4 regions of the Streptomyces sp. NPDC014864 genome follow, and region 1 is predicted to be linked to each of the others. Evidence: riboswitches for the same ligand, from Rfam matches in the RefSeq annotation. Region 1 holds a riboswitch; each other region holds the start of a gene.
What was found. A riboswitch is a leader RNA that binds a small molecule or an ion and turns the genes downstream of it on or off. The one in region 1 is predicted to bind cyclic di-AMP.
Positions count from the first base shown of each region.

Region 1 (7,470 bases):
CGCATGTCTTCGGGGAGGAGACGGCCGCCACCCCCGAGGAGGTCAAGGAGCACTGGCTGCGCACCAAGGCCGAGGAGAAGCGCCGGACCTCCGTCACCGAGGGCGTCCCGCTCGGCCAGCCCGGTCTCGCCCTGGCCGCGAAGCTGGCGTCCCGGGTGCGCACGGCGGGCCTGGACGTGCCGCTGCCGAAGGCGGAGGGCGTCGGCTACGAGCTGCTGGCGATGGCCGCCCGCGCCGAGGCCGGGGGCGTCGACCCGGAGGCGGCGCTGCGCGCGGCGGCCCGCGCCTACCGCGACGCCATCAGGGAGACGGAGCGAGCGGCCGCCGCGCGGCCGGATAACGTCGAGGAGTGACCGCCCAGCCCCCACCGGACCACCCCGGACCCGCCCAGCCCCCGCCCGGCCAGCCCGCGTCGGACCGGCCGAGCCCAGATCAGCCCGCATCGGGCCGGTCTGCGCAGGGCCGGCCGACCCCGGACCAGCCCGTGCCGGGCCCGTCCACGGCGGCCTGTCCGGCTCCGGACGAGCCTGCCTCGGCCCGGCAGGTCCCGGACGATCCCGCGCAGGGCCGGCCGACCCCGGATCAGCCCGCGCCGGGCCCGACCACGGCGGCCCGTCCGGCTCCGGACGAGCCCGCGCCGGACCGGCCCGCGCCCGGGCGGCCCGACCCCGGCGGCCCCGCCCCCGAGCTCTTCACCTGGGAGTTCGCGAGCGACCCCTACCCGGCGTACGCCTGGCTGCGCGAGCACGCCCCGGTGCACCGCACCCGGCTGCCCAGCGGGGTGGAGGCCTGGCTCGTCACCCGGTACGCCGACGCCAGACAGGCCCTGGCGGACCAGCGGCTGAGCAAGAACCCGGCGCACCACGACGAGCCCGCGCACGCCAAGGGCAAGACCGGCATCCCCGGCGAGCGCAAGGCCGAGCTGATGACCCATCTGCTCAACATCGACCCGCCGGACCACACCCGGCTGCGCCGGCTGGTCAGCAAGGCGTTCACGCCCCGCCGCGTCGCCGAGTTCGCGCCGCGTGTGCAGGAGCTGGCCGACAACCTCATCGACCGGTTCGCCGAGCGCGGCACCGCCGACCTCATCCACGAGTTCGCCTTCCCGCTCCCCATCTACGCCATCTGCGACCTGCTCGGCGTCCCGCGCGAGGACCAGGACGACTTCCGGGACTGGGCGGGCATGATGATCCGGCACGGGGGAGGCCCGCGGGGCGGGGTCGCCCGGGCGGTGAAGCGGATGCGCGGCTATCTCGCCGACCTCATCCACCGCAAGCGCGCGGCGCTCCCGGCCGAGCCCGGTCCGGGCGAGGACCTCATCTCCGGTCTCATCCGCGCCTCCGACCACGGTGAGCACCTCACCGAGAACGAGGCCGCCGCGATGGCCTTCATCCTCCTCTTCGCGGGCTTCGAGACGACCGTCAACCTCATCGGCAACGGCACCTACGCCCTGCTCACCCATCCCGGGCAGCGCCGTCGGCTGGAGGAGTCGCTGGCGGCCGGGGAACGCGGCCTGCTGGAGAGCGGGGTCGAGGAACTCCTGCGCTACGACGGCCCCGTGGAGCTGGCCACCTGGCGGTTCGCCACCCGGCCGCTCACCATCGGCGGCCAGGACATCGCGCCCGGCGACCCGGTCCTCGTCGTCCTCGCCGCCGCCGACCGGGATCCCGCGCGCTTCGCCGACCCGGACGTGCTCGACCTCGGCCGGCGCGACAACCAGCACCTCGGCTACGGGCACGGCATCCACTACTGCCTCGGCGCCCCGCTCGCCCGGCTGGAGGGCCAGACCGCGCTCGCCACCCTCCTGACCCGGCTCCCGGACCTCCGACTCGACGCGGACCCGGCTGACTTGCGCTGGCGCGGCGGGCTCATCATGCGCGGCCTGCGCACGCTGCCCGTCCGGTTCACGCCCCTTGGCTGAGTACGGCAGGTGTCGTCCCCCGGCCGGTGCGCCGGTGAAGGAAAAGTGACACGCTCTCAACTATGTGATCTTCACGTGATCTGCGCGGCATGAACTTGTGACAAGTGATCGGCACCCGCTACGTTCACGCTTCAGCGTGGCGGAGAGCGTTTCCCGCCGCGCCGGTCACCGCTGTCACGCGAAAGGCTTCCGCATGCTCCCCGGGAACGGCCGTCACCGTCGCCCCCGCCAGGCCCCGGCCATCCTCGTCGCGGCCGGTGTGACCGGATCCGCCATCGCCCTTCCGCTGCTCGCCGCCTCCGGCGCGAGCGCGGCCGAGGGCACCACGTGGGACAAGGTGGCGGAGTGCGAGAGCGGCGGCTCCTGGAGCGCCGACAACGGCAACGGCTACTACGGCGGATTGCAGTTGACCCAGGACGACTGGGAGAAGTACGGCGGCGTCTCCTTCGCCCCGAGCGCGGACCAGGCCAGCCGGTCCCAGCAGATATCGGTCGCCGAGAAGATACTCGCCGACCGGGGTCCCGGGGCCTGGCCCACCTGCGGTCTGCTGTCCGGCCTCACCAAGGACTCCGGCGCGGCGAACGTCGACACCGGCCTGGGGGGTGACTCGTCCGGCTCGTCCGACTCCTCCGATTCGTCCGGTTCGACCGACTCGGGACTGTCCAACATGGCGCCGGGCATCTCCCATTCGTCCGGTTCGTCCGGCTCTTCGCGCGACAGGTCCGGTTCGTCCGGCTCCGACGAGTCCAGCGCTACGCCCTCGACTTCGCCCTCGTCGTCCTCGCCGTCCGGCGCGAAGGGTGAATCGGGCAAGTCCGACACATCCGCTGATGCCGGTGCATCGCATGACTCCAGCAGCTCACCCTCGATGTCTCCCGAGGTGGACTACTCGGACAACTACGCCCAAGTCGGCGGTTCTTCCGCGCTGGTGGACACCGGCTCCATCGGCGGCGGCCGGCACCGCGGCGGCAGCGCGGCCGAGGACCCGGCCGACGTCCGGTTCGACACCTCCTCCGGCCGGCACGCCTCGCGCGGCGACGCCGACGCGCGCGCCACGGTGGACGACTCGTACACCGTCCGTGCCGGGGACTCGCTCGCGTCCATCGCCGACTCCCTTGACCTCGACGGCGGATGGCGTTCGCTCTATGCGGCGAACAAGGATGCGATCGGCGCCGACCCGAATCACATTTTCGCCGGTCAGACCCTTGATCTCCCTACCGAAACCACCCAAAAGTAGGGGGAGTTCGGGGAGCATTTAGCACCTAATGTCCGATTAGGTGAAAGTGTGGGATGGGTCTCAGAAGCCCTGATCGTCTTTGAAATTCCCCGGATCGCGTGCCTACGGTCGTGTCCGCTCGTCACCACGAGCCCCGGCTGTCGCAACGCCGAATCCTGCCAGCGGCCGCCCGGGACCAGTCGTCGCGTCATGCGCCGTAGGCAGGAGCGGGGGACCCAAGGTAAGTGCCGTGTCCGGCGGTTGAGCCGGACCGGCTAGGGGTGAAGCCGTGCGCCGCAAGGGGCACGGCCGGGCAACTCAACCGGCCCGAACCCGACAGCTCACCTCGCAGGCGTCGGTGAGGGGATCCACCATGCTGTTTTCGAGCAAGGGCAAGCACCGTCGTCCGTCCAAGGCCACCCGTGCCATCGCCCTCGCCGGTGTCACCGGCGCCGCCGTCGCCGCCCCGCTGATGGCGACCGGCACGGCCTCCGCCGCCACCGCCTCCGAGTGGGACGCGGTCGCCCAGTGCGAGTCCGGTGGCAACTGGTCCATCAACACGGGCAACGGCTTCTACGGCGGTCTGCAGTTCACCAACTCCACCTGGGCCGCCTTCGGTGGCACCGCCTACGCCTCCCGCGCCGACCTGGCCAGCAAGTCGCAGCAGATCGCCGTCGCCGAGAAGGTTCTCGCGAGCCAGGGCAAGGGCGCCTGGCCGGTCTGCGGCAAGAACCTGTCCAGCACCCCGTACAACGGTGGCACCGGCACTTCGACGAAGAGCACCACCACCCGCTCCACCGAGAAGCAGGCCGCCAACCGCTCCGCGACGCGTCCGGCCGCCAAGAAGACCGTCACCACCCCGACCGGCAAGAAGGTCAAGAAGGGTGACGGCGAGTACAAGGTGGTCGCCGGCGACACTCTCAGCACCATCGCCCAGAAGCACAAGGTGCAGGGCGGCTGGAAGAAGCTGTTCGAGCTGAACAAGGACATCGTCCAGGACGCCAACCTGATCTACCCGGGCCAGCAGCTGCACCTGAAGTGACAGCGGCCCCCTAGCCGGACCACCGGCCCCTCCCGCGCGTGACCTCGCCCCCCTTGGGGTCACGCGAGGGGCCGCTTCCCGCCCTCACGGGCTCCCCGCCCCGGTGCGTGTTCCCCCGTACGCACCCGGGGCGGGGCTTTTTGTCTCTCCACGTGGTCCCGGTTTCCCCGGCCTCTTTGTTCCGCGCGTGAACAATGGGTACGGTCAGCCTGTCCACGGGACGGTCGGTCGGTCGGCCGGCGGCCCGTGGCGGTTAGGCTCTAGGCGCAAGGCACCCAGCCCCGCACAACCAGCGTCACATCCACGAAGGAGATGCTCGTGCCGTCCATCGACGTCGTCGTAGCCCGGGAAATCCTGGACTCCCGAGGCAACCCCACGGTCGAGGTCGAGGTCGGCCTCGACGACGGCAGCACGGGTCGTGCCGCCGTCCCGTCCGGCGCCTCCACCGGCGCCTTCGAGGCCATCGAGCTCCGCGACGGTGACCCGGGCCGCTACCACGGCAAGGGCGTCGAGAAGGCCGTCCTCGCCGTCATCGAGCAGATCGGCCCGGAGCTGGTCGGCTACGACGCCACCGAGCAGCGCCTGATCGACCAGGCCATGTTCGACCTGGACGCCACCGACAACAAGGGCTCCCTCGGCGCCAACGCCATCCTCGGCGTCTCCCTCGCCGTCGCCCACGCCGCCTCCGAGGCCAGCGACCTCCCGCTCTTCCGCTACCTGGGCGGCCCGAACGCGCACCTGCTGCCGGTGCCGATGATGAACATCCTGAACGGCGGTTCGCACGCCGACTCCAACGTGGACATCCAGGAGTTCATGATCGCCCCGATCGGCGCGGAGTCCTTCTCCGAGGCCCTGCGCTGGGGCACCGAGGTCTACCACACCCTGAAGAAGGTCCTGAAGAGCAAGGGCCTGTCCACCGGTCTCGGCGACGAGGGCGGCTTCGCCCCCAACCTCGGCTCCAACCGCGAGGCCCTGGACCTCATCCTCGAGGCGATCAAGGAGGCCGGCTACACCCCCGGCGAGCAGATCGCCCTGGCGCTCGACGTCGCCGCGTCCGAGTTCTACAAGGACGGCTCCTACCTCTTCGAGGGCAAGGCCCGCACGGCCGCCGAGATGACCGACTACTACGCCGAGCTCGTGGCCGCGTACCCGCTGGTCTCCATCGAGGACCCGCTGTTCGAGGACGACTGGGAGGGCTGGAAGACCATCACCGACCAGCTCGGCGACAAGGTCCAGCTCGTCGGCGACGACCTGTTCGTCACCAACCCGGAGCGCCTGGCCCGGGGCATCGACGAGGGCGCCGCCAACGCGCTGCTGGTCAAGGTCAACCAGATCGGCTCGCTGACCGAGACCCTCGACGCGGTCGAGCTGGCCCAGCGCAACGGCTTCAAGTGCATGATGTCCCACCGCTCCGGCGAGACCGAGGACGTCACCATCGCCGACCTGGCCGTCGCCACCAACTGCGGCCAGATCAAGACCGGCGCCCCGGCCCGCTCCGAGCGCGTCGCCAAGTACAACCAGCTGCTGCGCATCGAGGAGATCCTGGACGACGCCGCGGTGTACGCCGGCCGCAGCGCGTTCCCGCGCTTCAAGGGGAACGTCGAGGTCTCCAAGGTCTGACCCCGTCCCGGCCCGGGGTCAACCCCGGGTGAGGCCTGGCCAGTCGCACGTACGTCCCCGTACCCGGTCCCGTACCGTGTCCGGGGACGTACGCGTGTGTGTGCCGACCCACGGGAGGCGGGGACGATGGCTGTACTGCGCCGTCCCGGGGGACGGCCCCCGGACCCCCGGCAGGAGGCAGAGGTGACCGGCGTAGTGAGTCGAGGTGGGAGGACGTGACCGACCGGGACCGGTTCTCCACCGCGACCAGGCTCAGGCTGCTCGGCGAGCAGACCGCGGCCCGCGTCTACCGCTCCCAGACCCGGCGGCAGGCCCGCCGCTCCCGGCTCACCGGGCGCGCGGCGCTGCTGGCGCTCGTGGTCTGCTCGCTGGTGGTCGCCCTGGCGTACCCGATGCGCCAGTACGTCTCCCAGCGCGCCGAGATCGACGAGCTCCAGCAGCAGAAGCGGCAGGCCCAGGAACGGGTGAAGCAGCTGCGCGACCTCAAGGCACGCTGGCAGGACGACGCGTACGCCCGGCAGCAGATCCGGCTGCGGCTGCACTACGTGCTGCCCGGCGAGACCGGCTTCGTGGTCGTCGACCCGGGCCGGGCCAGGCAGTCGCGCTTCGACCTGGCGGCGGCCCGCCGCCCCTGGTACGTGAACGTCTGGGACGGAGTCGACAAGTCCGACGCCTCCGACCAGTGAACGGACCGACGCACAGAAAGCAAGGCATGGAAACGCCACCGCCCACGACCCCGCGCACCGAGCCCACCGACGCGGACGTCGAGGCCTTCAAGCAGCAGCTCGGGCGCCCGCCCCGCGGGCTGCGCGCGATCGCCCACCGGTGCCCCTGCGGGCAGCCGGACGTCGTCGAGACGGCCCCGCGGCTGCCCGACGGCACCCCCTTCCCCACGCTGTACTACCTGACGTGCCCCAAGGCGGCCTCCGCGATCGGCACCCTGGAGGCCAACGGCGTGATGAAGGAGATGACGGAGCGGCTGGGGACCGACCCCGAACTCGCCGCCGCCTACCGCGCCGCGCACGAGGACTACATCCGGCGCCGGGACGAGATCGAGGAGCTGACGGGCTTCCCGAGCGCCGGCGGGATGCCGGACCGGGTCAAGTGCCTGCACGTCCTGGTCGCCCACTCGCTGGCCGCCGGGCCGGGCGTCAACCCGCTCGGCGACGAGGCGCTCGCGATGCTGCCCGAGTGGTGGGCGAAGGGCGCCTGCGTGACGGTGCCGGAGGAGGACCGGTGACCCGGGTGGCCGCCGTCGACTGCGGTACGAACTCCATCCGGCTGCTCGTCGCCGACGCGAACCCCGGGACGGGCGAACTCGTCGAACTGGACCGGCGCATGACCATCGTGCGCCTCGGCCAGGGCGTCGACCGCACCGGGCGGCTCGCCCCCGAGGCGCTGGAGCGGACCTTCGCGGCCTGCCGCGAGTACGCCGAGGTCGTCAAGGAGCACGGCGCCGAGCGGCTGCGCTTCGTGGCCACCTCCGCCTCCCGGGACGCGGAGAACCGGGACGAGTTCGTGCGCGGGGTGCTGGACATCCTCGGCGTCGAGCCCGAGGTCATCTCCGGCGAGCAGGAGGCGGAGTTCTCCTTCACCGGCGCCACGAAGGAGCTGACCGGGCGCGCGGACCTGGCCAGGCCCTTCCTGGTCGTGGACATCGGCGGCGGCTCC
Region 1 covers NZ_JBIBWT010000009.1:88,016-95,485, reverse strand. Annotated here, with positions in the region: gene ACF1A5_RS18440 (nucleoside triphosphate pyrophosphohydrolase) at 1-353, shown strand, start outside; gene ACF1A5_RS18435 (cytochrome P450) at 485-1,921, shown strand; gene ACF1A5_RS18430 (transglycosylase family protein) at 2,115-3,158, shown strand; cyclic di-AMP (ydaO/yuaA leader) riboswitch at 3,341-3,507, shown strand; gene ACF1A5_RS18425 (transglycosylase family protein) at 3,511-4,179, shown strand; gene eno (phosphopyruvate hydratase) at 4,498-5,799, shown strand; gene ACF1A5_RS18415 (septum formation initiator family protein) at 6,015-6,485, shown strand; gene ACF1A5_RS18410 (DUF501 domain-containing protein) at 6,512-7,039, shown strand; gene ACF1A5_RS18405 (exopolyphosphatase) at 7,036-7,470, shown strand, end outside.

Region 2 (7,470 bases), on a different contig from region 1:
GCGGCGAGCCGAAGGACCCCGGGTTTGAGGGCATTGTCAGTGGCGCAGTGCACTATCGAAGCCGGGAGGTGGAGCAGGTGCGGCCGGACATCACTCACGACTGTGACGTGCTCGTGATCGGGGGCGGGATCGTCGGCCTGTCGACGGCGTACGCGATCACGCGCGCCGCGCCGGGCACCCGGGTGACCGTCCTGGAGAAGGAGCCGGGCCCGGCACGCCACCAGACAGGGCGCAACAGCGGGGTCATCCACTCCGGGATCTACTACCGGCCCGGCTCCCTGAAGGCGCGGTACGCGGTGCGGGGCGCCGCCGAGATGGTCAAGTTCTGCGCGGAGTACGGCATCGCGCACGCCGTCACCGGCAAGCTGATCGTCGCGACCGGGCGGGAGGAGCTGCCCCGCCTGCACGCCCTCGTCCAGCGCGGCCGGGAGAACGGCATTCCGGTGCGGGAGCTGGGCGCCGCCCAGATCGCGGAGTACGAGCCGGAGGTGCGCGGCCTGGCCGCGATCCACGTCGGGACGACGGGGATCTGCGACTTCACCGGTGTCGCCCGGCAGCTGGCGCGGGCGTCGGGCGCGGAGATCCGGTACGGGGCGCGGGTCGTCCAGGTGGACCGGCGACCGGAGCGGGGCGTGGCCGTGCGCACGGCGCGGGGCGACGTCGTGCGCGGGCGGGTGCTGGTCAACTGCGCCGGGCTGTACTGCGACGAGGTCGCCCGGCTGACCGGGGACGAGCCGGACGTGCGGATCGTCCCCTTCCGGGGGGAGTACTACGAGCTGGCGCGGCCGGAGCTGGTGCGGGGGCTGGTGTATCCGGTGCCGGACCCGGCGTTCCCGTTCCTCGGCGTGCACCTGACCAGGGGCATCGCGGGCGACGTGCACATCGGGCCGAACGCGGTGCCGGCCCTGGCGCGGGAGGGATACGGATGGGGGACCGTACGGCCCCGGGAGCTGGCGGGGACGCTGACCTGGCCGGGGTCCTGGCGCATCGCCCGGCGGCACTGGCGCTACGGCGCCGGGGAGCTGCGCCGGTCGGTGTCACGGAAGGCGTTCGCCGAGGCGGTGCGCAGACTGCTCCCGGCGGTCGGCGAGGAGGACCTGGTGCCGACCGCGGCGGGAGTGCGCGCGCAGGCTGTGCTCCGGGACGGGACACTGGTGGACGACTTCCTGATCCGGGAGGGTGCGCGGGCCGTGCACGTGCTCAACGCGCCGAGCCCCGCGGCCACGGCGTCGCTGCCGATCGGACGGGAGGTGGCGCGCCGGGCCCTGACCGTGCTGGAGTCGGCGTGAGCAGCCGCGGGGGTCGGGCGCCCGGGGCCGGGGGCCGGGCCGCCGGTGGCGTGCGCCCCGTAAAATTGAGGCACTGTGTCGAACTCCCTGAACACCCCCGAAGCCCACCGGCCCGCCTCCGACGGGCTGCCGCAGCACGCCCCCGGTGTGTCCCTCCGGCGCACCCGGGCCAAGGGAGAGCCGCGCTTTCCCGACGGCCCGAAGGCCGATCCGGCCGGTTCGCACTTCGAGCGGCGGATCCGCAGCTTCCAGCCGCGGCGGAGCCGGGTCACCACGGGGCAGGCGGACGCGCTCCAGCGGCTGTGGCCCTCCTGGGGGCTGGACATCGACGGGCAGCGGGTGATCGACCTCGCCGAGCTGTTCGGCAACACGAACCCGGTCGTGCTGGAGATCGGGTTCGGCATGGGAGAGGCGACCGCGCGGATGGCGGCCGCCGACCCGGGCACCAACATCCTCGCCGTCGACGTACACACGCCGGGCCAGGGCAACCTGCTCAACCTGGCAGACCAGAACGGACTGTCCAACGTCCGGGTGGGCAACGGCGACGCGATCATCCTGCTGCGGGAGATGCTCCGCCCCGACGCGCTCGACGGGCTGCGCGTGTACTTCCCCGACCCCTGGCCCAAGAAGCGGCACCACAAGCGGCGGCTGATCCAGCCGGAGTTCCTGACCCTGGCCGCCACCCGGCTCGGGCCCGGGGCGATCGTGCACTGCGCGACCGACTGGGAGCCGTACGCGGAGCAGATGCTCGAAGTGCTGACCGCGCACCCGGCCTTCGAGAACACGCAGGCAGACGGCGGTTTCGCGCCGCGCCCCGGCTTCCGTCCGCTGACCCGTTTCGAGGGCCAGGGACTGGACAAGGGTCATGTGGTGAACGATCTTCTCTTCCGCCGCGTACCGCACTGAGACCGGCCTCCGCACCACCTGCCGGAGCAGCCTTCCGCCGAGCGTCCCGACCGCGCCTGAAGCAATGTGCCAGGCCCCGTCGCGGGCGGCGTCCTCCCTCGTTAGGGTCAATGCCGTGGCCACCTGTCCCCCGTACCCGCCCCACCCCGGCGGACCCGTTCCCGGACCGGCCGGCGGCCGGCCGCGTCATGCGCACTGGTGGCAGAAGCGATGGGTGCGGTACGGCGCGCCGGCCATGCTGCTCGCCCTGTCCGGGCTCGTCATCCTCGCGCTCGTGCGCCAGCAGACCGGCACCGAGGGGTTCCTGGTCGGGCTGGGGCTCGCCGTCCTGCCCGTGCCGCTGCTCATAGCCGCCTTCCGCTGGCTGGACCGGGTCGAGCCCGGCCCCTGGCGGAACCTGCTGTTCGCCTTCGCCTGGGGCGCATGCGCGGCGGCGCTGGTGGCCATCGTCGCGAACAGCTTCGCGACCCAGTGGATAGAGACGGCGACCGCCGACCCGACCCGGGCGGACACCCTCGGCGCGACGGTGATAGCGCCGATCGTGGAGGAGTCGGCGAAGGGCTCCGCCGTGCTGCTGCTCTTCCTCTTCCGCAGACGGGACTTCACGGGGATCGTCGACGGCGTCGTCCTGGCCGGGGTCACCGCCACCGGCTTCGCGTTCACCGAGAACATCCTCTACCTCGGCACCGCCTTCGGCACCGACCAGCTCACCGGCGGCCGGGGCATCGCCTCCGTCACCGCGGCGACCTTCTTCGTGCGGATCATCATGTCGCCGTTCGCGCACCCGCTGTTCACCGTGTGCACCGGCATCGGCTTCGGCGCCGCCGCCGCGCTCGCCGCGGACCGCCGGCGCGTGCGGCGCGTCCTGCTGCCCCTGAGCGGACTGCTGCTCGCGATGAGCATGCACGCCCTGTGGAACGGCTCCGCCACGTTCGGCACGTACGGCTTCCTCGCCGTCTACGCGGCCTTCATGGTGCCCGCGTTCGGGCTGCTGACCTGGATGGTCATCTGGACCCGGCAGCGGGAGCTGCGCACCGTGCGCGAGGAACTGCCCGCGTACGCCGCCGCCGGGTGGCTGACCCCCGCCGAGCCGTTCGCGCTCGGCTCCATGCGGGCGCGCAGGCTGGCCCGGGAACACGCCCGGCACCACCTCGGCAAGCCGGCCGGCCGGGCGGTCGCCCAGTACGAGGCGTACGCGACCTCGCTGGCGTTCCTGCGGCACCGGGGGCGCCGGGGCCGGGCCGGGGCCGACTTCGTCGTCCGGGAGCGGGAGCTGCTCGGCGAGCTGTGGGCGCGCCGCGAGGTGGCCCAGCCGGCCCTGGACCACGCGGCGCGCAGAACCGCCCCGCCGGTCCCGGTCGTCGCGCCGCCCTGGCCGGTGTACGGCGTCTACGGCCGGCCCGCGACCCATGTCACCCACGATCCGGCGACCCCCTATCCCGCTTACAACCCGTACCGGACCTGACCGGCCCTGGGACGGGCCGGGTCGGGACGGGTCGGGTCGGGTCGGCTCGGCTCGATCAGACTCGGTCGGGTCCGGGGGGCGGGCCCGGCAGAAGTGCTGGAGCAGCCGCCTCGCGAGGCCGCGGAGCCGCGGCCGGCGACGGTCGAACCGAGCCGGGTGAAGCCGGGCAGGCGTAGTCGTCAGACCGAAGCAGGGCCGTAGTCGTCAGACCCACGCCGAGGCCGACAGGCCGTGGTCGTCCGGCCGCTGCCGAAATCGGCGGACCGGGCCGTCGGGCCGATGCCTCCCTCAGCCTGGCGAGGTCCTCCTCGGTCAGGGTCAGGCCCGCCACCTTCAGCAGGGCCGGGAGCGAGCTGCCCCGGGATGGGGGCGGAGGCGATGGGCGCGATCACCGTGGGCTGGGCGGCGAGCCAGGCGAAGGACGCCTCCTCGTCGGCGGTCCGGCCGAAGACGTTGCCGCCGAGGGCGAGGAGGAAGACCTCGAGGTCGGACGAGCCGAGCGTGCGAAGAGAGCGATGGAAGACATCGACAAACGCGCCGGAGCCGCCCGTTCCGGCCAGAGCGGCTCCGTGGGGAAAAGATTGCGCAGACCCGGTGGGGTCAGGGGGTGAGGCCCTTGTCGCGCAGCCACGCCATCGGGTCGATCCCGGTGGCCTGGCCGTCGGGGTGGACCTCCAGGTGCAGGTGCGGCCCGGTGACGTTGCCGGTGGCGCCCACGCGGCCGATGACGTCGCCCGTGCTCACCTTCTGGCCGACCTTGACGCTGATCGAGGACTGGTGACAGAACCACAGCTCGGTGCCGTCGTCGAGGGTGAGGACGGTGCGGTAGCCGTAGGCGCCGGCCCAGCCCGCCTCGGTGATGGTGCCGCTGTGGATCGCCTTGATCAGGGTTCCGGTGGGAGCGGCGAAGTCGAGGCCGGTGTGGTAGCCGGAGGACCACATGGAACCGGGCTGGCCGAAGGTGCCGGTGATCGTGTACGAGGGGGTCGGCAGCGTGTACTGCTTGGCCAGCTCGGCCAGGCGCTCGGCCTCGGCCTTCCGCTTGGCCTCCTCCTCCGCCTTCTGCTTCGCGGCGGCGGCCTTCGCCTCGGCCTCCTGCTGCGCCTTGGCTGCGGCCTCCTGGGCCTGCTTGGCGGCCGCGGCCTCGGCGGCCTCCTGGGCCTTCGTCTCGACCTGGGCCTGCTGTTGCTCGGCCTGCGCCATGATGCGGTTGCGCAGCGCCTCGCCCGCGTCGGAGGCGCTCTCGGTGGTCTCGGCGGTGCTCGTGCCGAGGGTGCTGAGCGCGGTCGCGGAGCCCTCGGGGGCCGCGGGCGCGTCGTCGAAGAGGGAGCCCACGGAGGGCAGGTCGGGCATGGAGATGGACACCGGCGGCTTGCCGGTGTGGGCGCTGGCCATGCCACCCGCGCCGACGGCGGCTATGACGCCGACACCGAGGACGGTGGAGCTGCGGGCGAGCCCACCGCCGCGCTGCTTGGAGACGCGGTGCCGGCCCCGGACCGGCCGGACGGACTCCTCGGTGGGATTCCACTCCTCCCAGGGGCCCTCGTCGGTGGGGTGACTGCCGTAGCCGAAGGTCTCGGTGCGCTGACCCGGCACGAACGGGGCTTCAGGGGCGGGGCGGTTGGACGCCACTCGGGCGTGCTCCTTTCCTTCCGTCTCGCCTACCGGGTTAGCTGACGGGTTCGGAGCGGGAAGGTCTCCTACACGCGTAAACCAGACGTGCGAGCACGGCGGTTGACGCCCGATTCACCCCAAGTTGGTGGTTCCCCGGTTCCCTTGCGGGATTCGGCGCGCGCGCACGGAGCCGTCGCTTGTGACGGCTGGGACGACCGCGCTGCGTTATCGAACGTTAATAGACGCGAGCCTCTGATTCCAAGCCGTCCGGCTTGATCATTAAACCTTTTTGGTCAGACGTTCGGGCCATGCGCGACGAAAATCGGGCGAGTTGACCAGCCCTCCGCGGCACCGGATTTCTGACGGTGCATCACTTTCTCTGCGCTCCGGCACGGATCGCTCACCCGCCGTGACAATGATCAAGGGCGGCACCCGCCGACCGGGCATACGCGCCGAGGGCGTCCTCCAGGGACCTGAGGGCCGGCCGGAGGACACGGTGGGACGAAAGCACTCAGGGCCGGAATCCTTGATCGGATTCCGGCCCTGAGTCTTCAGTAGCGGGGACAGGATTTGAACCTGCGACCTCTGGGTTATGAGCCCAGCGAGCTACCGAGCTGCTCCACCCCGCGTCGTGAGACCAACTGTACCCCATCCGCGGGGCCGAATGCACACGCATGGAGTCCGGCCACCGCCCCGCGCCGCTACCGGGCCGACGGCGCGGGCCCGTTCAGCCGGTCAGATGCCGGTTCGGCGCCTTGGCCCGTTCCTCCAGCTCAGGGACGAGTACGGTCCGCGCGCCCCCGGCCTCGAGCATCCCGGACCCGTCGGCGCCCTCGACGAACGTGTCCGGTTCACGCCAGGCCGTGACCACCCGCCGTACACCCGCGTCGAGGATCAGCCGGGCGCACGGGCGGGGCCGGGAGGCACGCCGGGCGCACGGCTCCAGACTGCTGTAGACGGTGGCACCGGCCAGCCGCGGGTCCGCCGGGTCCACCTTGGCCAGCGCCGCCTCCTCCGCGTGCACGACGGGGTCGTCACCCTCCCGTGAATGGCCCCGGGCGAGCTCGGTGCCGTCGGCGGCCACCACCACCGCGCCCACGCTGAACGCGCTCCGCGAGGGCGGGCAGAGCGCCGCCAGGTCGCACGCCAGCCGGAGCCAGTGCCGGTCCGCGGGCGAGGCGAGCGCCCCGGTGCCGGGAGCCGTCGGCTCGTAGCGCATGAGGACGACGTCCTCGATGGCCCGCGTCTCCACGAGCCTCAGCCGTCCGCCCTGGTAGGTGCCCGGCCCGAACAGCCGCGGCGCCCGCGGGTCGCCCACGAGGAGCGGGGCGAGCACGAGCTGGAGCTCGTCCGCCAGGCTCTGCTGGAGCAGCTGGGTGTGCACGGTCCCGCCGCCCTCCACCATCAGCCGCCGTACCCCGCGCACGTCGTGCAGGTGCTCCAGCAGCCGCCGCCAGTCGAGTTCGGCGCCCAGCGGGACGACGTCGGCGGCGAGGCCGGCCCCGCGCAGCCGTTCGGCGCCCCGGTCCGTCGTGTAGACGGCCTTCTCGCCGCCCGTGTGCCAGAACCGCGCGGCCGGGTCCAGCTCGCCGGCCGCGCTGACCGTCACCTTCAGCGGGTACTCCGGCTTCCCGGCGGCGACCCGGGCGGCCCGCCGCTCGGGCGAGTTGACCAGCAGTCGCGGATTGTCGGCGCGGATGGTGCCGGCGCCGACGAGGATCGCGTCGACGGAGGCGCGCACCTCGTCCACCCGGTCGAAGTCGGCGGGGCTGGAGAGCAGCAGCCGCTCGGGGCCGGTGTCGTCCAGATAGCCGTCGAGGGAGACGGCGGCGGACAGCAGGACGTACGGACGGGGCATCGGCGCGCGCTCTCTCTGCGGGAACGGAACTGCGTGAGCCGCCAGGGAAGTTGCCGCGGAAACGCCTGAAGCCCCGCCACGGAGTCCTCCGGGGCGGGGCCTCTCTCGTAGGCCCTGTGGGACTCGAACCCACAACCAATGGATTAAAAGTCCACTGCTCTGCCAATTGAGCTAAGGGCCCAGGCGATGTTGCCTACCCGAGCATAGCCCGAGCAGGCCGCCTGTCCGATCGGGTATCGGGGGTGCCGGGCCGGAAGTGTGCCGTGAGGGTGTCCAGGTGGCCGGTCGGGAGAGTGCCGTGCGGGTGCCGGGTGGCCGGTCGGGGGCCGGCCGTGCGG
Region 2 covers NZ_JBIBWT010000025.1:12,933-20,402, forward strand. Annotated here, with positions in the region: gene lhgO (L-2-hydroxyglutarate oxidase) at 48-1,289, shown strand; gene trmB (tRNA (guanosine(46)-N7)-methyltransferase TrmB) at 1,365-2,195, shown strand; gene ACF1A5_RS30975 (PrsW family intramembrane metalloprotease) at 2,311-3,660, shown strand; gene ACF1A5_RS30980 (M23 family metallopeptidase) at 4,261-5,292, opposite strand; cyclic di-AMP (ydaO/yuaA leader) riboswitch at 5,304-5,461, opposite strand; tRNA gene ACF1A5_RS30985 (tRNA-Met) at 5,830-5,903, opposite strand; gene ACF1A5_RS30990 (dihydrofolate reductase family protein) at 6,002-7,132, opposite strand; tRNA gene ACF1A5_RS30995 (tRNA-Lys) at 7,241-7,313, opposite strand.
Region 2: linked by a shared signal. The riboswitch ahead of ACF1A5_RS30980 (M23 family metallopeptidase) and the one ahead of ACF1A5_RS18425 (transglycosylase family protein) in region 1 are both predicted to bind cyclic di-AMP.

Region 3 (7,470 bases), on a different contig from region 1:
TGCCCACTTCGACTCGCTGACCCCGCACCGGATCGCCGCCGAGGATCCCGACGGGGCCGATCTGCTCTTTGTCCACACCCTGCTGCAGAGCCCCACGGCCGCGCTGTGCCTGGGCCCCCACACCGGAGACAAGTCATGAGTGACATGGAAGAGAAGTTCCCGCGAGCCCTGTGGATCCGGCTGATCATCTACATCGCCGTCGGGCACGTCTTCGCGGCGTTCGTCTGGCTGCTGTTCGAGGTGGGCGCCAAGTAGGGACACGCGAAGGGGGAAGCGCGAAGTGGGGAGCCGGAGCGGGCCGAGCAGTTCCATGACCTCGGGGGAGTAGGCCGAGGCCGCGCTGCTGCTGCGGTGCACCTTGTAGCGGCGGTGCTTGGCGTTCGACTCCAGGTAGTCCGCCCGGATCGCGTCCTCGTCCACGCCCACGGCGAGCAGGGTCACGGCGATCGACAGGCCCGCGCGGTCCTTGCCCGCCGCGCAGTGCATCAGGGCGGGGACGCTGTCCTGCGCGAGGGCGTGCAGCACGTGGGAGTGCTCGGCGGTGCGCTCGGTGATGATCATGCGGTAGGAGGCGATCATCCGGTTCGCCGCCTTGCCGTCCGCGAGGATCGTGCGCAGCTGGTCGAGGTCGCCGTCGCGGACCATCCGCCAGAACTCGGCGCCGTCTGCCGGGTCGCTCAGCGGCAGGTTGACGTTGCGCACGCCGGGCAGCTCGACGTCCGGGCCCTCGAGCTTCTTGTCGGCCGCGTTGCGGAAGTCGAAGATCGTGTGCAGGCCGAGGGAGGACAGAAAGGCCGCGTCCCGGTCCGTCGCGTGCGCGAGGTGGCCGCTGCGGAACAGCACTCCGTGCCGCACCCGCCGTCCGTCCACGGTCGGCAGCCCGCCCACGTCGCGGAAGTTGCGCACTCCGGCCAGCTCTGGTTCGGTCGACGGGACCTGCTGCGTCACGGGGGCTCCTCCCACTCGGTCGGCCCGGCCCGAAAGGCGGGGCCTGGGCCCGCCGTCACGGCTCGTCGGCGGGCGCGCCTTCCGACGATACGACATGGGTTCCCAGGGCAACGGCCTGGCCACGGGCGAGGAAGCCTCCCGGTCGGCGGCTGCCCCGCTCCGCGGCGACGGCCCAGGCGATCCACCGCCCTTCTTTCGCCTTCCTGTCCTATATGGGCAATTTATCGGTATTGAGCTATTAGGTCCCAACTCGTCGGCCCCTGGGGGCTGCTGACGGGAGGTGACGTGAGCAGCGTCATACTCGTGACCCACGGTGGTCCGCCATGTCCACGTAATTACGGCGCCCTCTCTGCGGGTTGACCAAGAGGGCGCTGATCCAATGCACGGAGCGTCACGGGTTTTGCCCGAATTGGATCACGATGAGCCCCTCTGAGCGGAACCCGCCGCTTGTCCGAACACATCCCGCTCGCTTACGTTCCACCCCGATCCGGACGGACGCCTCATCCTGCCGCCGTCCGGGGCCCGCACACCCACCCGTGCACGGCAGGAGCGGGGGACCCACAGGTACAACCGCCTGTTCCGGTCTCCGGAACGGCTAGGGGTGAAGTCGCGTCCCGCGCGGCCGGGCATCTCCAGCCCGAACCCGACAGCTCACCTCGCAGGCGCCGGAGAGGAATCCGCCATGCCCGCGAAGGGTAAGCACCGCCGTCCGAAGACCCAGCGCCTGACCCGCGTCCTCGCCGCCGCCGGAACCGGTGGCGCCGTGCTCGCACTGCCCCTCATAGGCGCCGCGGGAGCCCACGCGGCCCCCGCGCAGTCCGTCACCGAGCAGACCGTCCGCAGCGCCCCGGCGGCCGCCAAGGCGCCCGCGGCCAAGGGCGCCGGCGCCCGGACCTACACCGTCCGCGCCGGCGACAGCCTGTCGGGCATCGCCGAGAAGCAGCACGTCCGCGGCGGCTGGAAGCAGCTGTACCAGGACAACCGCCGGGCCGTCGGCGACGACCCCTCGCTGATCCACCCGGGCCTGAAGCTGACGCTCGGTCACGCGGCCGCCGGCGCCACCCGGGCGCCCGCGGCCCCGAAGCCCGCGACCGCCGGCTCGTCCGCCGCCAAGGCGAAGACCGTCTCCGCCGCCCAGGTGAAGACCGCGGTCGCCCGCGCCGAGCGGACCGCAGCCACCGCCTTCACCCTGCCGGTGACCGGCGCCGCCGTCGGCACCGGCTACCACGTGGCCGGCAGCCACTGGTCCAGCGGCTACCACACCGGCGTCGACTTCGTGGTCCCGACCGGCACCCCGGTCAAGGCCGTCGGCGCGGGCACGATCGTCTCCGCGGGCTGGGGCGGCGCGTACGGCAACCAGGTCGTCCTCCGGCTCCAGGACGGCCACTACGCCCAGTACGCCCACCTGTCCGCGCTCTCCGTCTCGGCCGGCCAGGCCGTGACCCCGGGACAGCGGCTCGGTCTGTCCGGCGCCACCGGCAACGTGACCGGCCCGCACCTCCACTTCGAGATCCGCACGACGCCGAACTACGGCTCCGACGTGGACCCGGTCGCCTACCTGCGCGCGCACGGCGCCCCCGTCGCCTGACGCACGCGCCCCCGCCACCACCTGCCCGGCACGCCGCCGAAGGCCGGACCCACACCCCCCGGGTCCGGCCTTCGGTGTGCTCTATTCCTGTTCGGCCACATTCACCCAGTGGCTTATCTCACCGTCCGTCAACCCTTGCCTACGGTCGCGTAGGTCACATTCCAAGGTGAATCATGGGCCGATGTGGCAGACGATTCGAAGAGTGACAGCAGAGCAGTGATCGGGTCGTACGTGGCGGTGGGGGACAGCTTCACCGAGGGCGTCGGCGACCCCGGCCCCGACGGGGCGTTCGTCGGCTGGGCGGACCGGTTCGCGGTCCTGCTCGCGGACCGACGTCCCGAGGGCGGCTTCCAGTACGCGAATCTCGCCGTGCGCGGCAAGCTGCTCGACCAGATCGTGGCGGACCAGGTCCCGCGGGCCGTGGAACTCGCCCCGGACCTGGTGTCGTTCTGCGCGGGCGGCAACGACATCATCCGTCCCGGCACGGACCCGGACGACGTGGCGGAGCGGTTCGAGAAGGCCCTCGCCCGGCTCGCCGCCGCGGCCGGCACCGTGATGGTCACCACCGGCTTCGACACCCGGGGCGTGCCGGTGCTCAAGCACCTGCGCGGCAAGATCGCCACCTACAACGGTCATGTGCGGGCCATCGCCGACCGCTACGACTGCCCGGTGCTCGACCTGTGGTCCCTCAAGGCCGTCCAGGACCGCCGGGCCTGGGACCACGACCGGCTGCACCTGTCGCCGGAGGGGCACACCCGGGTGGCGCTGCGGGCCGGCCAGGTCCTCGGCCTCGACGTGCCGGCCGACCCCGAGCAGCCCTGGCCGCCGCTGCCGCCGCGCGGCGCCCTCGGCATCCGGCGCGACGACGTCCAGTGGGCCCGGGAGTTCCTGGTGCCGTGGATCGGCCGCCGCCTGCGCGGCCAGTCCTCCGGGGACCATGTGACGGCCAAGGGCACGCTGTCGCCGGCCGACATCAGGAGCCGGATCACGACGGTGGCGTGAGGGCGGCCGGCGGCCGCCCCGGACCGGGGCGCACGCCGGAGCACAGGGGCACGGCGTCCCGGCGTGGAGCCGTGCCCCTCGCCGTACCGGCCGGCACTCGCCCCGGCCCGCGCCGGGGCCTGTGCACGGCTCGGCTTCACCGTCCGGCGTTCGTCAACGCCTCCCGCTCCAGGCCCAGTTCCCGAGCCAGTGCCTCGTCGACCCATTCCCGGGCCCGCGCGCGGGAGATCCCGCCGCCGTACGCCGTCAGCTGCACGGCGAGCCCGTCGAGCAGGGCCGTCAGACGCAGCGCCGCGGCTCCGGGGTCCGGGCACCGGAACTCGCCCGCCGCCACACCCTCCGCGACGACCTCGGCGATCGCCGCCTTCCACTGCCGGTCGAGGCCCTGGGCGACCTCCCGCAGGGCGGGCTCGCGCAGTGCGGCCGCCCACCCCTCGATCCACAGCCGCCAGCCCTTGGCCTGCCCGGTCGGGGCGTACCAGCGGACGGCGGCCCGCAGCCGCCGCAGCGCCGTCGTCCGCCGGCCCAGCAGCTTGCGCAGCTGCGCCAGATCGTCCTCGGCGGCATGGGCGAAGGCGGCCGCGACCAGCCTCTCCTTCGTCGAGAAGTGATAGAGCACCAGCGCGTTGCTCACCCCGAGCACCGAGGCCACGTCGGCGATGCGCACCGCCGCCACGCCCCGCTCCTCGATCTGCCCGATGGCGGCCCGCAGCAGCTCCTCGCGCCGCTCCGCCACGCTCAACCGCACTCTCGCCACGCGGTCACCCTAACTCCCCCCGCATCCCGCCCGTTTGGCGCGCACGGCGGCACGGCTCGCGGGTCCTCCCGCGCCCTCGTCCCGTCCCGCGGGCCGCGGCGGACGGCAGGCTGCCGGAGGGCCCCGCGCGGCGGCCCTCCATAATGGAAAATCTGACCGACTCCACCTGGAGGTACCGTGGCCGGCTTCCGTTCCCTGAGCTCCGGGCTCCGCGCCCTGCAGCCCGCGGCCCTCGGCGCGGCCCCCGGCGGTGAGCGCATGGCGCGCATCCGCCGGTCGCCCCACTTCAAGGACGGCGTCTTCCAGAACCCCGGGGGCGTCACGCGCACCCGGCCCTCCGGCTCGACGGCGGCCTTCGCCAAGCTCTACTTCGACAAGGACGCCCGCCCCCGCCGGGCCCCCTCCGGCACCGTGCCGGTGCACGCCACCACGCTCGCCGACCTGTCCCGGCCCCCGGCCACCGGCCTGCGGCTGACCTGGATGGGGCACTCCAGCGTGCTGGCGGAGATCGACGGGCAGCGAGTGCTGTTCGACCCGGTGTGGGGCGAGCGCTGCTCCCCGTTCCCGTTCCTCGGGCCCCGACGGCTGCACCCGGCACCGCTGCCGCTCGCCGCGCTCGGCCCGGTCGACGTGGTCGTCATCTCGCACGACCACTACGACCACCTGGACCTGCCCACGATCAAGGAACTGGCCGGCACGGACACGGTCTTCGCCGTGCCGCTCGGCGTCGGCGCCCACCTCGAGCACTGGGGAGTGTCCGCCGACCGCCTGCGCGAGCTGGACTGGCACGAGGCCGCCGAGGTCGGCGGGCTCACGCTGACGGCGACGCCGGCCCGTCACTTCTGCGGTCGCCGGCTGCGCAACACACAGCACACGCTCTGGGCCTCCTGGGTGGTCGCGGGCGACGAGCACCGGATCTACCACAGCGGCGACACCGGCTACTTCGACGGCTTCCGGGACATCGGCGCCGAGCACGGCCCGTTCGACGCCACGATGATCCAGATCGGCGCGTACTCCGAATTCTGGCCCGACATCCACATGACACCCGAGGAGGGCACGCGCGCCCATCTCGACCTCCAGGGCGGTCCGTCGGGCGGCCCGATGCTGCCGATCCACTGGGGCACGTTCAACCTCGCCCCGCACGCCTGGGCCGAGCCGGGGGAGTGGACGAAGGACGCGGCCGCGCAGGCGGGACACCCGGTGGCGCTGCCCCGGCCGGGCGAGCCCTTCGAGCCGGGCGCGGACCTTCCCGCGCGCCCCTGGTGGAGGGACGTGTCCCTGCCACTGGACCGCAAGTGGCCCGTCACGAAGGCCACTCCGACGGCGTCTCCCGACGACCTCGACCTCGTGGGCGAGGACTGACCGACCGGATCCGCCGACCAGATCACCGCGGGCACGTTCGGAACCGCGAAGTACGTCACCGACCTGCTGTGCGCTGGAGCGACGGTGAGGTCACCGACCACACCACCGTCGGTGACAAGGGCTTCGGCACCGAACACCGGCTGATGAAGCCGAAGAGCGCCTGGAAGGACGCCACCCCGGTGACCGCGGGCGACTTCACCGCGGGCGGCAACTGGGACACCCTGGTGCGCTGGTCCGACGGAAGGGTCTCCCAGTTCCAGGAGACCGGCCCCGGCGGTGTCGGCAAGGAGGTGCGGATGGCTCCGGCCGGCAGCATCTGGTCCCACGACTCGGTGATGACGGCGGGCAGCTACGACTCCAACGGCCGGCCGGACGACCTGGTCGTCCGCTGGTCCGACGGCGAGACCACCGTGTACACGCACACCGGCGCCACCTTCGGCACCGAACGCATGCTCGTCGCCCCGAAGTAATGCCCCGCGACCCGCCCGGCGGCCGGGTCGGATCCGGGGGGACCCGAACCGCCCCGCCCCCGGATCCGCCCGCCGGGAATCCGCCGTGCCACGGGCAGGCCCCCGGTCGCCCGCCCCAGTCGCTGTCGGCGGGACCGGTCGGAGAGCCCCGGTCACCGCCGGGCGGGCGCGATGCCGCTCACGGAGGTCCCTCGGTGACCGGGGGCAGCCCCGCCGCCCGCAGGGCCCGGTTGAGCGGCCCGAGGTCGTAGATGCCGTCCAGATCGGCGGACTTGAGCAGCCCCGCCCGTACCGCGTGCCGGGCCTGGGCCCGTAGGGTGGCGGCCAGCGGGTCGTCGGTGAACGTGATCCCGTGCCAGGCCCTGTCGAGCACACGCGCCGGAAGGGCCCTGCCCGTCAGCCGCTTCAGCCGGGCGTTTGCCGCCGCCTCGGCCTGGCCCGGATGGGCGGAGATCCAGGTGTTGGTGGCGACCGTGCCCCGCACCACCGCGTCGACCACGTCCGGGTGGTCCGCCAGGAACGTACGCGAGACGATGACGTTCGTCGTGACGAACCGGTGCCCCGGCCAGAGGTCCGCCTCGTCCAGCAGCGCCCGCGCCCCCTGGGCGACCAGGAGGGAGGCGGTCGGTTCGGGAACCCAGGCGCCGTCGACCGAGCCGGAGCGGTAGGCGTCCACCGTCACCCTGTTGTCGCTGCGGACCACCGAGACGTCGCCCCGGCCGGTCGCCGGATCGATCTTCCAGCCGCGGCCCGCCGCCCAGTGCAGGAAGGCGACGTCCTGCGTGTTGCCGAGCTGCGGGGTGGCGATCCGTTTGCCCTTCACCTCGGCCAGGGAGTGGATGCGGTCGGGGTTCACCACCAGCCTTACGCCGCCGGACGCGGAGCCCGCCACGATCCGCAGCGCGTCACCGCCCGACTTCAGATATCCGTTGACGGCGGGCGACGGGCCGGTCCACGCGATGTCCACGGACCGCGCGCCGAGGGCCTCGATGGCGGCGGGGCCCGCGTTGAAGACCCGGGGTGAGATCGCCGTGCCCTTCAACTCGCGGGCGAAAAAGCCGCGTTCGAGTCCGACAAGCGCGGTGGCGTGGGTGAGGTTGGCGAAGTAGCCGATGCGCACGGTTTTGACGGAGAGGGCGGGGCCGTGGGCGGGGGGACCGGCGGCCGCCGCCGAATGCGGCCGGTTCTTTCCGTATCCGCATCCCGTCAGCAGGCTCAGCGCGACGGCGAGCGCCGCGGCGGCCACGAGCCGGGTCAGGTGCGGTAACGGTAACGGGGCAGGTTGCATACCGGGGTCCTCGGGGTCAGTCGTGGAGACCGTCGGAAGAGGGAGGGGGGATGGC
Region 3 covers NZ_JBIBWT010000028.1:4,064-11,533, forward strand. Annotated here, with positions in the region: gene ACF1A5_RS31960 (helix-turn-helix domain-containing protein) at 1-139, shown strand, start outside; gene ACF1A5_RS31965 (DUF6126 family protein) at 136-255, shown strand; partial or broken gene ACF1A5_RS31970 (tyrosine-protein phosphatase) at 292-948, opposite strand; cyclic di-AMP (ydaO/yuaA leader) riboswitch at 1,470-1,626, shown strand; gene ACF1A5_RS31975 (peptidoglycan DD-metalloendopeptidase family protein) at 1,631-2,536, shown strand; gene ACF1A5_RS31980 (SGNH/GDSL hydrolase family protein) at 2,753-3,538, shown strand; gene ACF1A5_RS31985 (TetR/AcrR family transcriptional regulator) at 3,675-4,295, opposite strand; gene ACF1A5_RS31990 (MBL fold metallo-hydrolase) at 4,473-5,657, shown strand; gene ACF1A5_RS31995 (hypothetical protein) at 5,726-6,127, shown strand; gene ACF1A5_RS32000 (aliphatic sulfonate ABC transporter substrate-binding protein) at 6,306-7,415, opposite strand; gene ACF1A5_RS32005 (MBL fold metallo-hydrolase) at 7,432-7,470, opposite strand, start outside.
Region 3: linked by a shared signal. The riboswitch ahead of ACF1A5_RS31975 (peptidoglycan DD-metalloendopeptidase family protein) and the one ahead of ACF1A5_RS18425 (transglycosylase family protein) in region 1 are both predicted to bind cyclic di-AMP.

Region 4 (7,470 bases), on a different contig from region 1:
ACGTCCGGTGTCACGGCGGCGTGCTCCGCCGCGAACAGGGCGCCGGTGCGCCCGAACCCGGTCGCGATCTCGTCGAAGACCAGGAGTACGTCATGGGCGTCGCACGCCTCGCGCAGCACCCGCAGGTAGGCGGGGGAGTGGAACCGCATCCCGCCCGCGCCCTGCACCACCGGCTCGACGATGACGGCGGCCAGCTCATCCGCGTGCCGCTCGATCAGCTCGTGCAGATGGGCGGCGTAGGCCTCCTCGTACCCGGCCGGGGGCGCGTCCGCGAACACCTGACGCGGCAGCACCCCGGTCCACAGCTCGTGCATCCCGCCCTCGGGATCGCACACGGACATCGGCTGCCAGGTGTCGCCGTGGTAGCCGCCCCGCCAGGTGAGCAGCCGCCGCTTGTCCGGGCGGCCGAGCGAGCGCCAGTACTGCAGGCACATCTTGGCCGCCACCTCGACCGACACCGAACCGGAGTCGGCGAGGAAGACATGCTCGAGTCCCTCCGGCGACATGTCGACAAGGAGCTTCGCGAGTCGGACGGCGGGCTCGTGGGTGAGCCCGCCGAACATCACATGACTCATCCGCGCCAGCTGCGCGCGGGCCGCCTCGTTGAGCACGGGGTGGTTGTAGCCGTGGATCGCCGACCACCACGACGACATGCCGTCGACCAGTTCGCCCGCGCCGTCGGCGAGCGTCAGCCGCACCCCGCTCGCCGACTCCACGACCAGCGGCTCCTGCCGGCCGGGCATCGGACCGTACGGATGCCACACGTGCCGCCGGTCCAGCTCCAGCAGGTCGGGCACGCGCCGGCCGGACGGATCAGGCATTGGGCGCGAGGTCCGTTCCGGCCCCCCGGCGGCGTACGGCGACCAGGTCGGTGCGCGGCTCACCGGCGGCAGGCGCCGGCGCCGGGGCGGTACCGCAGACCCCGCCGCCCTCGTGCGACCCGCATCCGCCGCTCTCCCGGGACCCGCAGCCCTCGCCCGCGTCCACGCCCTCGCCGGACTCGTTCCCGGCACCCGCGTGCGCACCGCAGCCCACGCCCGCGCTCTCGTGCGAGCCGCAGCCGCCGCCGGCCGTCGCGCGGTGCTCCGGCAGCGTGACCTGCTCGGCGCCCTCCACCTCGAATCCGGCGTCCGCGATCATGTCCAGGTCGGCCTTGCCCGCCTGGCCCTCGCTGGTGAGGTAGTCGCCGAGGAAGATGGAGTTGGCCAGGTGCAGGGCCAGCGGCTGCATGCTGCGCAGGTGGACCTCGCGGCCGCCCGCGATGCGCACCTCCACGTCCGGGCAGACGAACCGCGTCATGGCCAGGATCCGCAGGCAGCGCTGCGGGCTGAGGTTCCACTCCTGGGCGAGCGGGGTGCCCTCGAACGGGATCAGGAAGTTCACCGGAACGGAGTCCGGGTCCAGCGCGCGCAGCGAGAAGACCACGTCGACGAGGTCCTCGTCGCTCTCGCCCATGCCGGCGATCAGACCGGAGCAGGCGGACAGCCCGGCCGCGTGCGCCTTCTGCACCGTGTCCACCCGGTCGGCGTAGGTGTGGGTGGTGGTGATGTCGCCGTACGTCGCCTCGGAGGTGTTCAGGTTGTGGTTGTAGGCGTCGGCGCCGGCCTCGCGCAGCCGCTCGGCCTGGCCGTCGGAGAGCAGGCCGAGGCAGGCGCACACCTCGACGCCCTCGTTCTGGTCCTTGATGGCCTTGATGGTCTGGGAGACCCGGTCCACGTCCCGGTCCGTCGGGCCGCGCCCGCTCGCCACCAGGCAGACCCGCTTGGCGCCTCCGGCCAAGCCGGCGGCGGCCGCCTGGGACGCCTCGTCCGGCTTGAGCCAGGTGTACTTGAGGATGTCCGCCTTGGAGCCGAGCCGCTGGGAGCAGTAGGAGCAGTCCTCGGGGCACAGGCCGGACTTGAGGTTGACGAGATAGTTGAGTTTCACCCGTCGGCCGAACCAGTGGCGGCGTACCTTTCCGGCCGCGGCCACCACATCGAGCAGGTCGTCGTCGGAGGTGGCAAGCACGGCCAGAGCTTCCTCGCGGGTCGGCAGCTCGCGCCGAAGCCCCTTGTCCACCAGCGTGTTCAGCAGGTCCATGAGAGCCGATCCTGTCCTACGGGGGTGCCCCGGGCCAAGGAGAGTTTGCACAACAGCGACCGATCGACGTGTGGGTATTGCCACACCATGGGGTGTCGGCCGTGCCGCTAGGGTCTGTCCACCGCCTACAAAAGCCCCGGAGGACCCATGGCGTTCCGCTGGATCGACGAGCAGGCCCGGGCGCGCCGCCGTGCCGGACTCGTCCGGACCCTGCGGCCCCGTCCGGCCGAGTCGCCGCTGCTGGACCTCGCGAGCAACGACTACCTGGGGCTGGCGCACCACCGGGAGGTCACGGAGGGGGCGGCGGACGCGGCTCGTACCTGGGGCGGCGGCGCCACCGGCTCGCGGCTGGTCACCGGCACGACCGAACTGCACACCGAACTCGAACGGGAACTGGCCGACTTCTGCGGCTTCGAGGCGGCGCTGGTCTTCTCCTCCGGATACGCCGCCAACCTCGCCGCGGTCACCGCGCTCGCCCCCCACGGCTCGCTGATCGTCTCCGACGCCGGCAACCACGCCTCGCTGATCGACGGCTGCCGGCTGGCCCGTGGCACCACCCAGGTCGTGGAGCACGCCGACCCGGAGGCGGTGCGCAAGGCCCTGGGCACGCACGACGGGCCCGCGGTGGTCGTGTCGGACACCGTCTTCTCGGTCGACGGGGACGCGGCCCCCCTGGCCGGACTCGCCGCCGCCTGCCGGGAGCACGGCGCCGGGCTGGTCGTCGACGACGCGCACGGCCTGGGCGTGCTCGGCGCCGGTGGGCGCGGCGCCCCGCACGCGGGGGGACTCGCGGGCGCCGACGACGTGGTCGTGACGGTCACGCTGTCCAAGTCGCTCGGCAGCCAGGGCGGCGCCGTGCTCGGGCCCGCCCGGGTGATCGACCATCTGGTCAACGCGGCCCGCACCTTCATCTTCGACACCGGGCTCGCCCCCGCGGCGGTGGGCGGCGCCCTGGCGGCGCTGCGGCTGCTGCGCCGGGAGCCGGAGCGGGCGGCCCGGGCGCGTGCGGTGGCGGCCGAGCTGCACGCCCGCCTGACCGCCGAGGGCCATCAGGCGGTACGTCCGGACGCCGCGGTCGTCTCCGTACGGGCACCGTCCTCGGAGGCGGCCGTGCGGTGGGCGGCCGACTGCCGTACGGCGGGCCTGGCCGTGGGCTGCTTCCGTCCTCCTTCCGTGCCCGACGGCATCTCACGGCTCAGGCTGACCGCCCGCGCGGACCTCTCATCGGCGCAGATCGAACGCGCTGTTCGGGTGATCGGCGGGACGCGACCATGAGTCGGCGTGACACGGCCGTTTCTCGCGCGATGCGGATGTGGTCAGTCGGTTCGGGGGTACGGGATGTACGTCGGGGGTGTACGGCGGTCCGTCACCGCAGCGCGGGGAGGAACCCCGCCCAGCTCTCGGGGGCGAAGAGCAGCGCCGGCCCGGCCGGGTTCTTCGAGTCGCGCACGGCGAGCAGACCGGCTCCGGGGCCGGAGCGCGGCGTGGCCGTCTCGACGCAGTTGTTCGCTCCCGTGCTGTAGCTGCTGCGCAGCCATCGCACGCCGTGCAGATCGGTACTGGAGGGTACGTTCCGAGGCAGAGCAGACATGGTGCCTCCCAGCGCTGTCAGGCGCCCTCACCCATCGCGGCGATGAAATCCAACGAGTCCTCGGGGGAAAGGGCGTGGATTTGAAGGGTGTTGAAGGCCTCGGTGTAGGCCTCTAGGTCTTCTTTCCGTTCGAGATAGAGGCTACTCGTCAAGTGGTCGAGGACAACCACATCCAGATCAGAAGTGCTCAGGAATGAGAAAATAACGAAAGGCCCGGTGATGCCGACGTGCGCCCCGGCGCCGAACGGCAGGACCTGGAGCCGCACTTGGGGCAGACGCGCCGCCTCCACCAGCCGGTGCAGCTGTCGCGTCATCACCTCGGGCCCGCCGACCTCACGGCGCAGCACGGCCTCGTCCAGCACCGCGGTCAGTTCCAGCGGCGGCCGCGCGCGCAGCACGTCCTGCCGGGCCAGCCGCACCTCCACCAGCGCGTCCAGGCGTTCGTCGTCGAGCCCCTCGACAGCGGCACGGGTCACCGCGCGGGCGTATTCGGGGGTCTGGAGCAGTCCGGGGACGACCGAGGTCTCCAGGGTGCGCATCCCGCTTGCCTGGGACTCCAGGCTGATGAAGTCCCGGTAGGTGGGCGGCAGTACACCGCGGTACGCGTGCCACCAGTGATGTCGGCCCCCGCCGTCCTCGGACCCGGCCAGCACTATCAGCAGCTCGCGCAGCTGGGCATCCGCGACGGCGTAGGCGTCCAGAAGCAACCGCACGTCGGCCGGTTTGACCCCGCTGGCCCCGGTCTCGATCCGGCTGACCTTCGACTGGTGCCAGCCCACCAGCCGGGCCGCCTCACCGCTGGTGAGACCCGCACCGGTGCGCAGCGCGCGCAGTTCGGCGCCCAGTTTCCGACGGCGCACCGCGGGACCGTTCTGCATGCGCTCCCACCTACTCCCTCCAGGCCGCCCAAATACGCTCTGCCGTCGCAGAGTTCACCGCTTCGAGCGACAGATATATGCATATCCTGGTGGATCGCCACCGCGAGCGACGCGGTAATGGCAGTCTGACGACGAAGCACCAGTCCGGGACCGTACTCGAACCATCCGCTCCGTGTCGGACTGCGGTCCCGTGGGAAAGGGACGACGCCGCCATGGCAGACCATCTGGAAGCATCCGTCACTCTGCCGAGCGATCCGGCCTCGGTCGCCGCGGCCCGCGCCTTCGTGGTGGGCATCCTGGCGGAGTGGGGCCTGCCGTCGGACTCGGAGACCGCCGACACCGTCCGCCTCATGGTGTCCGAACTCGCCACCAACGCCGTGCAGCACACGTTCGGGCAGTCGCCCACCTTCACGGTGGACCTGGTGCTCGCCCGCGAGGAGCAGTTGCGCATCGGGGTCACCGACAGCCACCCGCGGTTCCCGAAACGACTCCCGGCCGCCGTCCAGCAGGACAACGGCCGGGGCATGGTGATCATCCGGTGGCTCACCGTCGAGTGTGGCGGCAGTATGACCGTGCGGCCCACCCCCGAGGGCGGCAAGACCGTCTGCGTCGAGCTTCCGTGGACGGCGCGGGTCCGTCCGGGTCCGGTCCCGGCCGCCGGTCAGCAGGAGCCGTAGGGCGGCGGCCTGCGGGGGCCGGACGGAGCGGGCCCGACGGGGGACCGCGGGGCCGGGGTCCTACAGGGCCCGCGGAGGGCGTGCGAAGCGGTCGGCGCGGGCCGTGACGGAGCCGGGGCGCCGGACGCCCCGGCGGGTGGTGACGGCGCCCTGGGCGCCGTCACCGTGTCCAGCAGGGTCAGCTGACCCGGCCGTACCAGACGCTCCGCGTCCAGATCCTCTCCAGCCTCACCACGTCCCCGGTCTTCGGTGCGTGCCAGATCTTGTTGTGACCCGCATAGATGCCGACGTGGTACACGTTGGAGCCCGAGTGGAAGAACACCAGGTCCCCGGCCCGGCGGCTCTTCGCGGAGATGTGGTGGGTCTTGTTGTACTGCTGGGCGGCGGTGCGGGGCAGCTTCTTGCCCGCCTTCTTGAACGAGTAGAGCGTCAGCCCCGAGCAGTCGAACCTCCGCGGGCCCGACGCGCCCCACTTGTAGGGGGCGCCCTTCTTGGAGGCCGCGACCTGGAGGGCCTTCGTCGCCGTCGTGGCGGCCGCGGCGTCGGTGGCGAAACCCGGGACCACGATGGAGCCGCCCACGGCGGCAATGGTCAGCGCCGAGGCGGTGCCGGCCCGGGCCATCAGCGACGGGACACGATTGAGCGCAGTCATGCGCAACCCTTCGTCAACCGCCTGTGAAGGATGACCTGTCGGATTCGGGCTGGCGAAGTAGCCCGGCCGCGTTGCCGCGGCTTCACCCCAAGGGCTGCTCGGCCCGGCCATGGTGTGACCGTTCCGGCGACCCGTCGTGCTTGGGTCCTCCACTCCTGCCGATGCACTTCTGTCGACCGGTCATCCGGGCGGCGGCAGGACTCGGCGTCCGCCCGGACCGCCCCGCCGTTGTGGCGGGGGCTTGTCGTCAGACAGGGATCTTCACCCACTCATGTCCGAAAATCCCAACGGAATCGGGGATTTGTGTTGTTACTCACCACTCACCCGTTCGGGTGGACACTCACACGATCGAATGAATGTCCCATCCCCTGACGACCCCCGGACCAGCACCGGAAGGGCCCATTCCGCCAACCGGGCGCGTGTGTTGCGCAACTCGGAGGGACCGGAAAAGGCAGCGCCACTTACGCCATTGAGCGGTAACCCGTTCGGCCCGTTTCGGGTCGGCCGCCAACGTCCCGTGCGGAGCGCGGACATGGCGGTCGGCGGAGTGCGGCGGCGCCCGCCGGGTCAGTCCGGCGGCAGCGTGACCCGGGCCGTGCGCCGCTCGCCGTCCAGCACGCGCAGCGCCCGCGCCAGGGTGTCCGAGTGCAGTTCCGTCTCGCCCCGCTCGTGCATCAGCGCCAGGGCGTCGCGCAGCTCGATCGTCCTGCGGACGAGGGCCTGAGCGGCTCTCAGGGCCCGGTAGGTGCCCTCGTGACGGGCGGGGTTGACACGGCCCAGCAGATCGACGGCGTCCAGGTAACGGTCGATCAGCTCGGCCTCCGCGCGCGTCAGTGCGGGCAGCGGCGGCAGCTCGGGAGGCAGCACCGGCGGCTCACCTCGCGTCCGGCGCGGTGGCGGGGCCCTTGCGGCTCTCGACGATCCGGTCCACCAGCCCGTACTCCAGCGCGCCCCGGGCGTCGAGGACCGTCGTCCGTTCGAGGTCCGCGCGTACCTGCTCCCGTGTCCGTCCGGTGTGCCGGGCGAGCAGCTCCTCCAGGCGGGCCCGGGTCCGCAGCAGTTCCTCGGCCCGGATGGCCAGGTCGGACGCCTGACCCTCCGTCGGCTCGGGCAGAGCGGGCTGGTCGAGGACCACACGCGCGCCCGGCAGCGCGTACCGCTTGCCCGGGGTGCCCGCCGCCAGCAGCAGCGCGGCGGACGAGGCGACCTGGCCCAGGCAGATCGTCTCCACGTCACAGGTCACGAAGCGCATCGTGTCGTAGACGGCCGTCGCCGCGGTGAACGAGCCGCCGGGGGAGTTCAGGTACAGCGAGATGTCCCGGTCGGGGGACTGGTGTTCGAGGTGGACGAACTGCGCCGCCACGTCGTTCGCCGCGGTGTCGTCGACCGGGGTGCCGAGGAGGACGATCCGCTCCTCGAGCAGCCTGGAGTACGGATCCAGGGTGCGCCGGCCGGCGCTGGTGTGCTCGGTGAACTCCGGCAGGACGTAGCGGGCGGACGGTCGGATCATGACGTACCCCTCCATGCGACTGGCCGTGGCCGGCAGAGCTGCTGTCTGTAAAAAATGTACAGGACGTACGTAAGCCGGTGGAG
Region 4 covers NZ_JBIBWT010000007.1:296,810-304,279, reverse strand. Annotated here, with positions in the region: gene ACF1A5_RS15695 (adenosylmethionine--8-amino-7-oxononanoate transaminase) at 1-821, opposite strand, end outside; gene bioB (biotin synthase BioB) at 814-2,079, opposite strand; gene ACF1A5_RS15685 (8-amino-7-oxononanoate synthase) at 2,227-3,354, shown strand; gene ACF1A5_RS15680 (DUF397 domain-containing protein) at 3,446-3,670, opposite strand; gene ACF1A5_RS15675 (helix-turn-helix domain-containing protein) at 3,688-4,548, opposite strand; gene ACF1A5_RS15670 (ATP-binding protein) at 4,761-5,225, shown strand; gene ACF1A5_RS15665 (C40 family peptidase) at 5,404-5,877, opposite strand; cyclic di-AMP (ydaO/yuaA leader) riboswitch at 5,881-6,062, opposite strand; gene ACF1A5_RS15660 (hypothetical protein) at 6,445-6,744, opposite strand; gene ACF1A5_RS15655 (ATP-dependent Clp protease proteolytic subunit) at 6,752-7,387, opposite strand.
Region 4: linked by a shared signal. The riboswitch ahead of ACF1A5_RS15665 (C40 family peptidase) and the one ahead of ACF1A5_RS18425 (transglycosylase family protein) in region 1 are both predicted to bind cyclic di-AMP.